DNA from 2 places in the Klebsiella scottii genome. Region 1 is predicted to be linked to the other one. Evidence: predicted binding sites of a transcription regulator. Region 1 holds the regulator's gene; the other holds the start of a gene.
What was found. The regulator PhoB, encoded in region 1, activates phosphate uptake and scavenging genes when phosphate is short. The targets are predictions, from matches to a motif close to CTGTCATAAAACTGNCNNAT.
Positions count from the first base shown of each region.

Region 2: uvrB (excinuclease ABC subunit UvrB) is a predicted target of PhoB. The motif match lies at 1,414-1,433, and genes of this name have one in related genera.

Region 1 covers NZ_JARXNI010000020.1:3,163,725-3,168,040, reverse strand. Annotated here, with positions in the region: gene sbcC (exonuclease subunit SbcC) at 1-50, opposite strand, end outside; gene sbcD (exonuclease subunit SbcD) at 47-1,249, opposite strand; gene phoB (phosphate response regulator transcription factor PhoB) at 1,432-2,121, shown strand; gene phoR (phosphate regulon sensor histidine kinase PhoR) at 2,143-3,438, shown strand; gene brnQ (branched-chain amino acid transporter carrier protein BrnQ) at 3,848-4,316, shown strand, end outside.
Region 2 covers NZ_JARXNI010000020.1:2,614,867-2,619,182, reverse strand. Annotated here, with positions in the region: gene bioD (dethiobiotin synthase) at 1-298, shown strand, start outside; gene QFI97_RS19960 (ABC transporter ATP-binding protein) at 240-962, opposite strand; gene uvrB (excinuclease ABC subunit UvrB) at 1,700-3,715, shown strand; gene pmrB (two-component system sensor histidine kinase PmrB) at 3,984-4,316, opposite strand, start outside.

The DNA.
Region 1 (4,316 bases):
TCGCCTTTCAATGAGTTAAGGTTTTTCAGGCGCAGACTCAGAATTTTCACAGGTGCTCCTCACCGTTCAGGCTGTGCAGCGTTTCGTTAAACAGCTGTTCGAGGCGCTGCTGCTGCTGCTCTTCGAGACTCTCCAGCGCCAGGCGACGGGCAAAAACGTCCTCAACCCGCAGTTCGCTGAGGGTTTCCCGCCGCTCTCCGGCCAGGATGCGCTCGCGCTGGGCGCGGCTGCGGCGCACCAGCAGCACTTCGACCGGCAGCTCTTCGCAGCGGGTCTGAATCTGGCGCTGAATATCGTGCAGGTATTCGTCGCTGGTGATTTCAATATCCAGCCAGGTGGCGGGCAGCTCCGCGCTATCCTGCCACTGGTCAAGCTGTTCGCTTATGCTGGCAAAATCGCCTTTTAGCACCGCCAGCGGCTGGACTATCGGCACCGTCAGCGGGCTAACGTCCGTCAGGCGGCCGTCGGTAAAGGTCACCAGATTGACGCTTTTATTTTTCCCGGTCTCATCAAAGCTCAGGGAGATTGGCGAACCGCTGTAGCGTATATGCTCGCAGCCGCCGACGATCTGCGCCCGGTGGATATGACCCAGCGCGATATAGTCTGCAGGAGGGAAATGGCTGGCCGGGAAGGCATCGAGGGTGCCGATATAGATCTCGCGCACCGCATCGCTTTTGCTGGCGCCGACGGTGGTCAGGTGGCCGCTGGCGATAATCGGCAGCGTTTGGTCGCCGCGCAGGGCGCAGGCCTGCTGGTACTGCTGCTGATAATAGTCGCTGATGGCGGTGAGCAGCAGCTGCTGCTTTTCACCGCTGGAGTGCCCGGCCTGGCTGGTGACCAGCTCGCGCGGGCGCAGGAAGGGGACCGGGCAGAATATTGCGCCCGGCGCGCCGTCGCGCAGCGGCAGAACGAAGGGAGCGTGGCCGGCGTTAGCCACGACCGTGGTTTTTAAAAAGGCCAGGATGTCGCGCGATTCATTCAGCGTGGCGACCGAATCATGGTTGCCCGCCAGCACCACCAGCCGACAGCCGGTTTGCTGAAGCTGAACCACGAAGTGGTTATACAGCTCGCGGGCGTAGCTCGGCGGCGAGCCGGTATCAAAGATATCGCCGGCGACAATAATGGCATCGACCTCGTGCTCCTGCGCGCTGGCCAGCAGCCAGTCGAGAAAGGCCGCATGCTCAGCGGCGCGGCTTTTGCTGTAAAAGTTTTGCCCGAGATGCCAGTCAGAGGTGTGAATGATGCGCATAAATATTCCGTAGCCTAAGAGCGTTGCCGCCATTATACCATCGACGGAAGGGGAGTTAAGTGCGTGTCACAATTCAAAATCCTCGATCGTCATACGGCCATTTTTTTTCATAAATCTGTCACAAAACTGACGCATAATGGCGCCGCACTCTATACTGATGGCTAAAAAATACAGGGTAAATAATGGCGAGAAGAATTCTGGTCGTTGAAGATGAAGCTCCAATCCGCGAAATGGTCTGCTTTGTTCTGGAGCAAAACGGCTTTCAGCCCGTCGAGGCGGAAGATTATGACAGCGCGGTGAACCAACTCAATGAACCCTGGCCTGATCTGATTCTCCTTGACTGGATGCTGCCAGGCGGATCGGGTCTGCAGTTTATCAAACTGCTCAAGCGTGAGGCGATGACCCGCGATATTCCGGTGGTCATGCTAACCGCTCGCGGCGAAGAGGAAGATCGCGTTCGTGGCCTGGAGACCGGCGCCGATGATTACATCACCAAGCCTTTCTCGCCGAAAGAGCTGGTGGCGCGAATCAAAGCCGTGATGCGGCGAATCTCACCGATGGCGGTGGAAGAGGTGATTGAAATGCAGGGGCTGAGCCTCGATCCTTCCTCCCATCGCGTGATGACCGGTGAAAACCCGCTGGACATGGGGCCGACCGAGTTTAAGTTATTACACTTCTTTATGACCCACCCGGAACGCGTATACAGCCGCGAGCAGCTGCTGAATCACGTCTGGGGGACCAACGTGTATGTAGAAGACCGAACGGTAGACGTGCATATTCGCCGTCTGCGTAAAGCGCTGGAACAGAGTGGCCATGACCGGATGGTACAAACGGTTCGCGGCACGGGATATCGTTTCTCCGCCCGTTTCTGAATGTCGACAGGAGTGTGAACCGTGCTGGAACGGCTGTCATGGAAAAGGCTGGCGCTTGAGCTTTTCTTATGTTGTATCCCGGCCCTGATTCTCGGGGCGGTATTTGGTCATTTGCCGTGGTTTTTACTGGCGGCGGTGACCGGACTTCTTATCTGGCATTTCTGGAATTTATTACGCCTCTCATGGTGGCTGTGGGTGGACCGCAGCATGACGCCACCGCCGGGAAGCGGCAGCTGGGAACCGCTGCTGTACGGCCTCCACCAGATGCAGATGCGTAATAAAAAACGCCGACGCGAGCTGGGCAGCCTGATCAAACGCTTTCGCAGCGGGGCGGAATCGCTGCCCGATGCGGTGGTGCTGACCACGGAGGAGGGGGCGATCTTCTGGTGTAACGGCCTTGCACAGCAGATCCTCAATCTGCGCTGGCCGGACGACAGCGGACAAAACATCCTTAACCTCCTGCGCTACCCTGAATTTGCCAACTACCTAAAAAACAAGGATTTCAGTAAACCGCTCAATCTGATCCTTAATAACTCCCGTCATCTGGAAATTCGCGTGATGCCCTACAGCGACAAGCAGATGCTGATGGTGGCGCGCGACGTGACGCAGATGCACCAGCTTGAAGGGGCGCGGCGCAACTTTTTTGCTAACGTCAGCCACGAGCTGCGCACGCCGCTAACGGTGCTGCAGGGGTATCTGGAGATGATGCAGGAGCAGGTGCTGGAAGGGGTGACGCGGGAAAAAGCCCTGCATACCATGCGCGAGCAAACCCAGCGTATGGAGGGGTTAGTTAAACAGCTGCTGACGCTATCGCGCATTGAGGCGGCCCCGGTTCTGGCGATGAACGACAAAATCGACGTACCGATGATGCTGCGGGTTGTCGAGCGGGAGGCGCAAACTCTCAGCCAGAAAAAGCATACGCTGCACTTTGTGGTCGATGAGTCGCTGCAGGTTCTCGGTAATGATGAGCAGCTGCGCAGCGCGATCTCGAATCTGGTGTATAACGCGATCAACCATACTCCGGAGGGCACGGAGATTACCGTCAGCTGGCAGAAAGCGCCGCACGGCGCGCTGTTTAGCGTTGAGGATAACGGCCCGGGGATTGCGCCCGAGCACATTCCGCGGCTCACCGAGCGCTTCTATCGCGTGGATAAAGCGCGCTCGCGGCAAACCGGAGGCAGCGGTCTGGGGCTGGCGATCGTAAAACATGCGGTTAATCATCACGACAGCCGGCTGGATATTGAGAGCACGCCCGGCAAGGGAACGCGGTTTAGCTTCCTGCTGCCGGAACGTTTGATTGCCAAAAAAAGCGACTAACCGCCGCTCTGTCAACATAACTTGTCAATGACCAGCTTAGGCTGGTCATTTTCGTTTGCAGTCAATTTTCAGCTGCGTAATTAACGAACGCCCGCTGCTTTTTTGTTCGCATGATTAGCCATATGTTTTCCTTCATTATGGTTAATAACGCCAGGTATTAATGCAGACTTAGCATAATCATCTGCTTTTACGATCCCGCCTTGCTTTAAAACGTTATAAGCGTTTAAATTGCGCCCCATGCAGTCGTAGACAGACTGTTTTTGCGTGGTAATTCAAAAAACAATTCTTTCCCACGCCGCTTCGGGAGCATATCTCGCTGAGTTTCCGGCAATAGCCGCTGTATCATCCCTAAGGGAAGGCACGGTATTTTTCCGTTTAACACCACCACATCCACAGGCAGTATGAATTTATGACCCATCAGTTAAAATCTCGCGACATCATAGCGTTGGGCTTTATGACCTTCGCGCTGTTCGTCGGTGCAGGCAACATCATCTTCCCCCCAATGGTTGGTTTACAGGCTGGTGAACACGTCTGGACCGCCGCTATAGGCTTTCTGATCACCGCCGTGGGTTTACCGGTGCTGACGGTCGTGGCGCTGGCGAAAGTCGGCGGCGGCGTTGAAAGCCTGAGCACCCCGATTGGTAAAGTGGCGGGGATCCTGCTGGCCGTGGTCTGCTATCTGGCGGTGGGGCCGCTGTTCGCGACTCCGCGTACCGCGACGGTCTCCTTTGAGGTGGGTATTGCCCCGCTGACCGGCGATGGCGCGATGCCGCTGATGATTTACAGCGTCATCTATTTTGCCCTGGTGATCCTCGTTTCGTTATATCCCGGCAAGCTGCTGGATACCGTCGGGAACTTCCTCGCGCCGCTGAAAATCA
Region 2 (4,316 bases), 550 kb from region 1:
GATTCTGGTGGTGGGGATAAAGCTGGGCTGCATTAATCATGCCCTGCTGACGGCTCAGGCGGTGCGCCAGGCAGGGCTGCCGCTGGTGGGCTGGGTTGCCAACGACGTCCAGCCGCCGGGGAAGCGGCATAGCGAATACCTCGCGACCCTCAAACGGCTGCTGCCAGCGCCCCTGCTGGGTGAGATCCCGTGGCTGGAGGAGGCGTCGCAGCGGGAGGATCTCGGCCGGTATCTCGATCTTAGCGCGCTGGATCGGGCGTCATCCACTGCGCCAGCAGCGGTTCATCCAGCTGTATAACGTCGCCTTGCGCCACGCTGCGCCCGCGGTGCAGCAGGCAGAAGCGGTCTGCCACCCGGCGAATAAACGGCAGGTGCTGCTCGGCGAGCAGTACCGTTAAACCGATATCCCGGTTCAGGCGAACCAGCAGGTCCCCCAGCTTATGCATAAAGTGCTGTCCGCTGCCGCGCGACGGCTCGTCGAGTATCAGCAGGCGCGGCCGGACGATCAGCGCCCTCGCCAGCGCCAGCTGGTACCTGTCGTCTTCCGAGAGCGCGGCGCCTTTGCTCTGGCGAAGGGCGTACAGCTGCGGAAACAGATCGTAAATCTCGCTATTCACCACGGCGCCGGGCGTTCCTCCGGCCGCCAGCGCAATATGCAGATTCTCTTCTACGCTGAGCTGCGAAAAGATGCGTCGGTCCTGCGGCACGTAGCCGATACCTATAACGCTGCGTGAATGAGCGGAGAGCGGCATCAGGTCGCAGGGCGGCGCTCCGCGCTCCTGCCAGGTGATGCTGCCGCTGGCGACCGGGAGATTCCCGGTAATGCAGTTAACCAGCGTGGTTTTCCCCATTCCCTGACTTCCCATCACGCAGGTGCACTCTCCTGGCCTGAGCTCAAGATCAACGTTCCACAGCGTGTGCTGGCTTCCATAGTACTGATTGACGGCGCGTAGACTCAACATAGGCGTTTTCTCCTTTTTGGCGATAGCGAGCGAGACAAACATTCTGCAAATCTCTTGCCAGGAAAAAGAAGTGACGGCATTTTTCCGCCAGAGCAGGTCGCGGCTGGAACCATGAGCAGGGGGCAGCGAAGCGGCTGCACTTTCCCGGTGCTAAACGACGTGAAATGTGGTGCAGAAAGCAACAAAAAGGCGGGCGCCCTTAGCTGATAAATATCAAAAATAATTCAATAATATTTTTTAGCGGCGCGTTTTCCGACGGCGGGCAATTTCTGCCGGGTGGCAGAGGTCATGGCCTGCAGCGAGTTATCCACTATTCCTGTGGATAACCTTGTGTATTAGAGTTAGAGAACTTGCGGTAAGCTAGAGATTACGCGGCCTGCGGCGGAATTGGCGCGAAACCCGTCTTTTATTAAATTCTATTTAATATCAATTGGTTGGATAAAATCAATGGCTGTAAGGAAAGTGTCACCTGCTGCCATAAAAGATTCACCACCTTGCTTGACAAATGTTAAATGACAAATTTTTCTGGGGATAACCTTACACAGTGGCGGATTATTCCACAAGGCGGCGTTTTTTTGCCCAAATGTGGCGGCATAGCGCAAGGTTTACAGGGCAAACAATAATACGGCACTGGTTTTATATCCAGTATTATTTGTTGGCAAAAGCCACGGCGACGGGTAGAATTAAACACCTGCCGTCTCGCGCCGGGCGCTTCATCCTCCTTCAGGGTCAGACATATGAGTAAAACGTTCACGCTGCATTCCGCTTTCCGTCCCTCTGGCGATCAGCCGGAAGCCATTCGCCGCCTCGAAGAGGGGCTGGAAGATGGCCTGGCGCACCAAACGCTGCTGGGGGTAACCGGGTCGGGTAAAACCTTCACCATCGCTAACGTCATTGCCGACCTGCAGCGTCCGACGATGGTCCTTGCGCCTAACAAGACGCTGGCGGCTCAGCTGTATGGCGAAATGAAGGAGTTTTTCCCGGAGAATGCCGTCGAGTACTTCGTCTCCTACTACGACTACTACCAGCCTGAAGCCTACGTGCCGAGTTCGGACACCTTCATCGAGAAGGACGCCTCGGTCAACGAACATATTGAGCAGATGCGTCTGTCGGCAACCAAGGCGCTGCTGGAGCGTCGTGACGTCATCGTGGTGGCCTCGGTCTCCGCCATTTATGGCCTGGGCGACCCTGACCTGTACCTGAAAATGATGCTGCATCTGACTACCGGCATGCTGATTGACCAGCGGGCCATTTTGCGTCGCCTCGCGGAGCTGCAGTACACCCGTAACGATCAGGCTTTCCAGCGCGGGACCTTCCGCGTGCGCGGTGAGGTCATTGACGTCTTCCCGGCGGAATCGGACGATATTGCCCTGCGTATTGAGCTGTTTGACGAAGAGGTTGAGCGCCTGTCGCTCTTTGACCCGCTTACCGGGCAGGTTGAATCGTCCATTCCGCGCTATACCATCTACCCGAAAACGCACTACGTTACCCCGCGCGAACGTATCGTTCAGGCGATGGAAGAGATAAAAGTCGAGCTGGCGGACAGACGTAAAGTGCTGCTGGAAAACAACAAGCTGCTGGAAGAGCAGCGCCTGAGCCAGCGTACCCAGTTTGACCTCGAAATGATGAACGAGCTGGGCTACTGCTCGGGCATTGAAAACTACTCGCGCTATCTTTCCGGGCGCGGGCCGGGCGAGCCGCCGCCGACGCTGTTCGACTATCTGCCGGCGGATGGCCTGCTGGTTATCGATGAATCCCACGTCACCATTCCGCAAATCGGCGGGATGTATCGCGGCGACCGGGCGCGTAAAGAGACGCTGGTGGAGTATGGTTTCCGCCTGCCGTCGGCGCTGGATAACCGTCCGATGAAGTTTGAAGAGTTTGAGGCGCTGGCGCCGCAGACCATTTACGTTTCGGCCACGCCCGGCGCCTATGAGCTGGATAAATCCGGCGATGAGGTGGTCGATCAGGTTGTTCGTCCGACCGGTCTGCTTGACCCGGTTATCGAAGTGCGCCCGGTGGGAACCCAGGTCGACGATCTGCTTTCGGAGATTCGCCTGCGCGCCGCCATCAACGAACGCGTGCTGGTGACGACCTTGACCAAGCGGATGGCCGAAGACCTAACCGAGTACCTCGAAGAGCACGGCGAGCGCGTGCGCTACCTGCACTCGGATATCGATACCGTCGAACGTATGGAGATTATCCGCGACCTGCGCCTCGGCGAGTTTGATGTGCTGGTCGGGATCAACCTGCTGCGCGAAGGGCTGGATATGCCGGAGGTTTCGCTGGTGGCGATCCTTGATGCGGACAAAGAAGGGTTCCTGCGCTCCGAGCGTTCGCTGATCCAGACCATCGGCCGCGCGGCGCGTAACATCAACGGTAAGGCGATTCTCTACGGCGACAGGATCACCGCCTCGATGGCGAAGGCCATCGGTGAAACCGAGCGGCGCCGTGAGAAGCAGCAGCGCTATAACGAAGAGCACGGCATCACCCCGCAGGGCCTGAACAAGAAGGTGGTCGATATCCTGGCGCTGGGCAGCGGCCTGGCGAAGACCAAGGCCAAGGGGCGCGGCAAGTCGCGTTCACCGGTTGAGGCGGATACGCCAGTGCTGACGCCAAAAGCGCTGCAGCAGCGAATTCACGAGCTGGAAGGGCAGATGATGCAGCATGCGCAGAACCTGGAGTTCGAAGAGGCTGCCGAGATCCGCGACCAGCTGCATAAGCTGCGGGACCTGTTCATCGCCGCGTCGTAGGCCCGGCGCGCGTCACGCCTCTTGCTGCGGCCAGTTTAGGCCCGGACAGCGCGCAACAGCCGCAGCGTACGGGCGGCAGGTGACGATGCGCGCGCTTCCCGGATCAAAACGGCAAATAAAATAGCCCTGGGGCTGGATCTTAATATCCGCTTAATCTTGTTCAGGGACACTATCTTCATTCTAATGAGGATAGCGTCATGCAAAAACTACACTTTCGCGAATATCTGGCCATCACCTGCGCCTTTATTATCGTCGTCGCCTTCTTCCATCAGTGGGTGCTGACCTTCTGACGTGAAGGCCTGGGAAAGAGTACCCAGGCGCGAACGCCGGGACCCGGCTGGCGGTTATGCAAAAAAAACTGGGTATCGTGCAGCTGGGCGATACGGGTGACGATGCTTAATCCCAGGCCAATGCCGCCGTAGCGGCTGTCCATGCGGACAAAAGCTTTGCTCAGCTCGCCGCTTTTCGCCTCATCAATTCCCGGACCTTCATCTTCCACCGCCACGATCGGCGTTGGCCCCGCCTGAATCGAGACTCTGATCGTTGAGTCCGTGGGGCTATAGCGGTGCGCATTCTCCACCAGATTGCGCAGCACCACGCG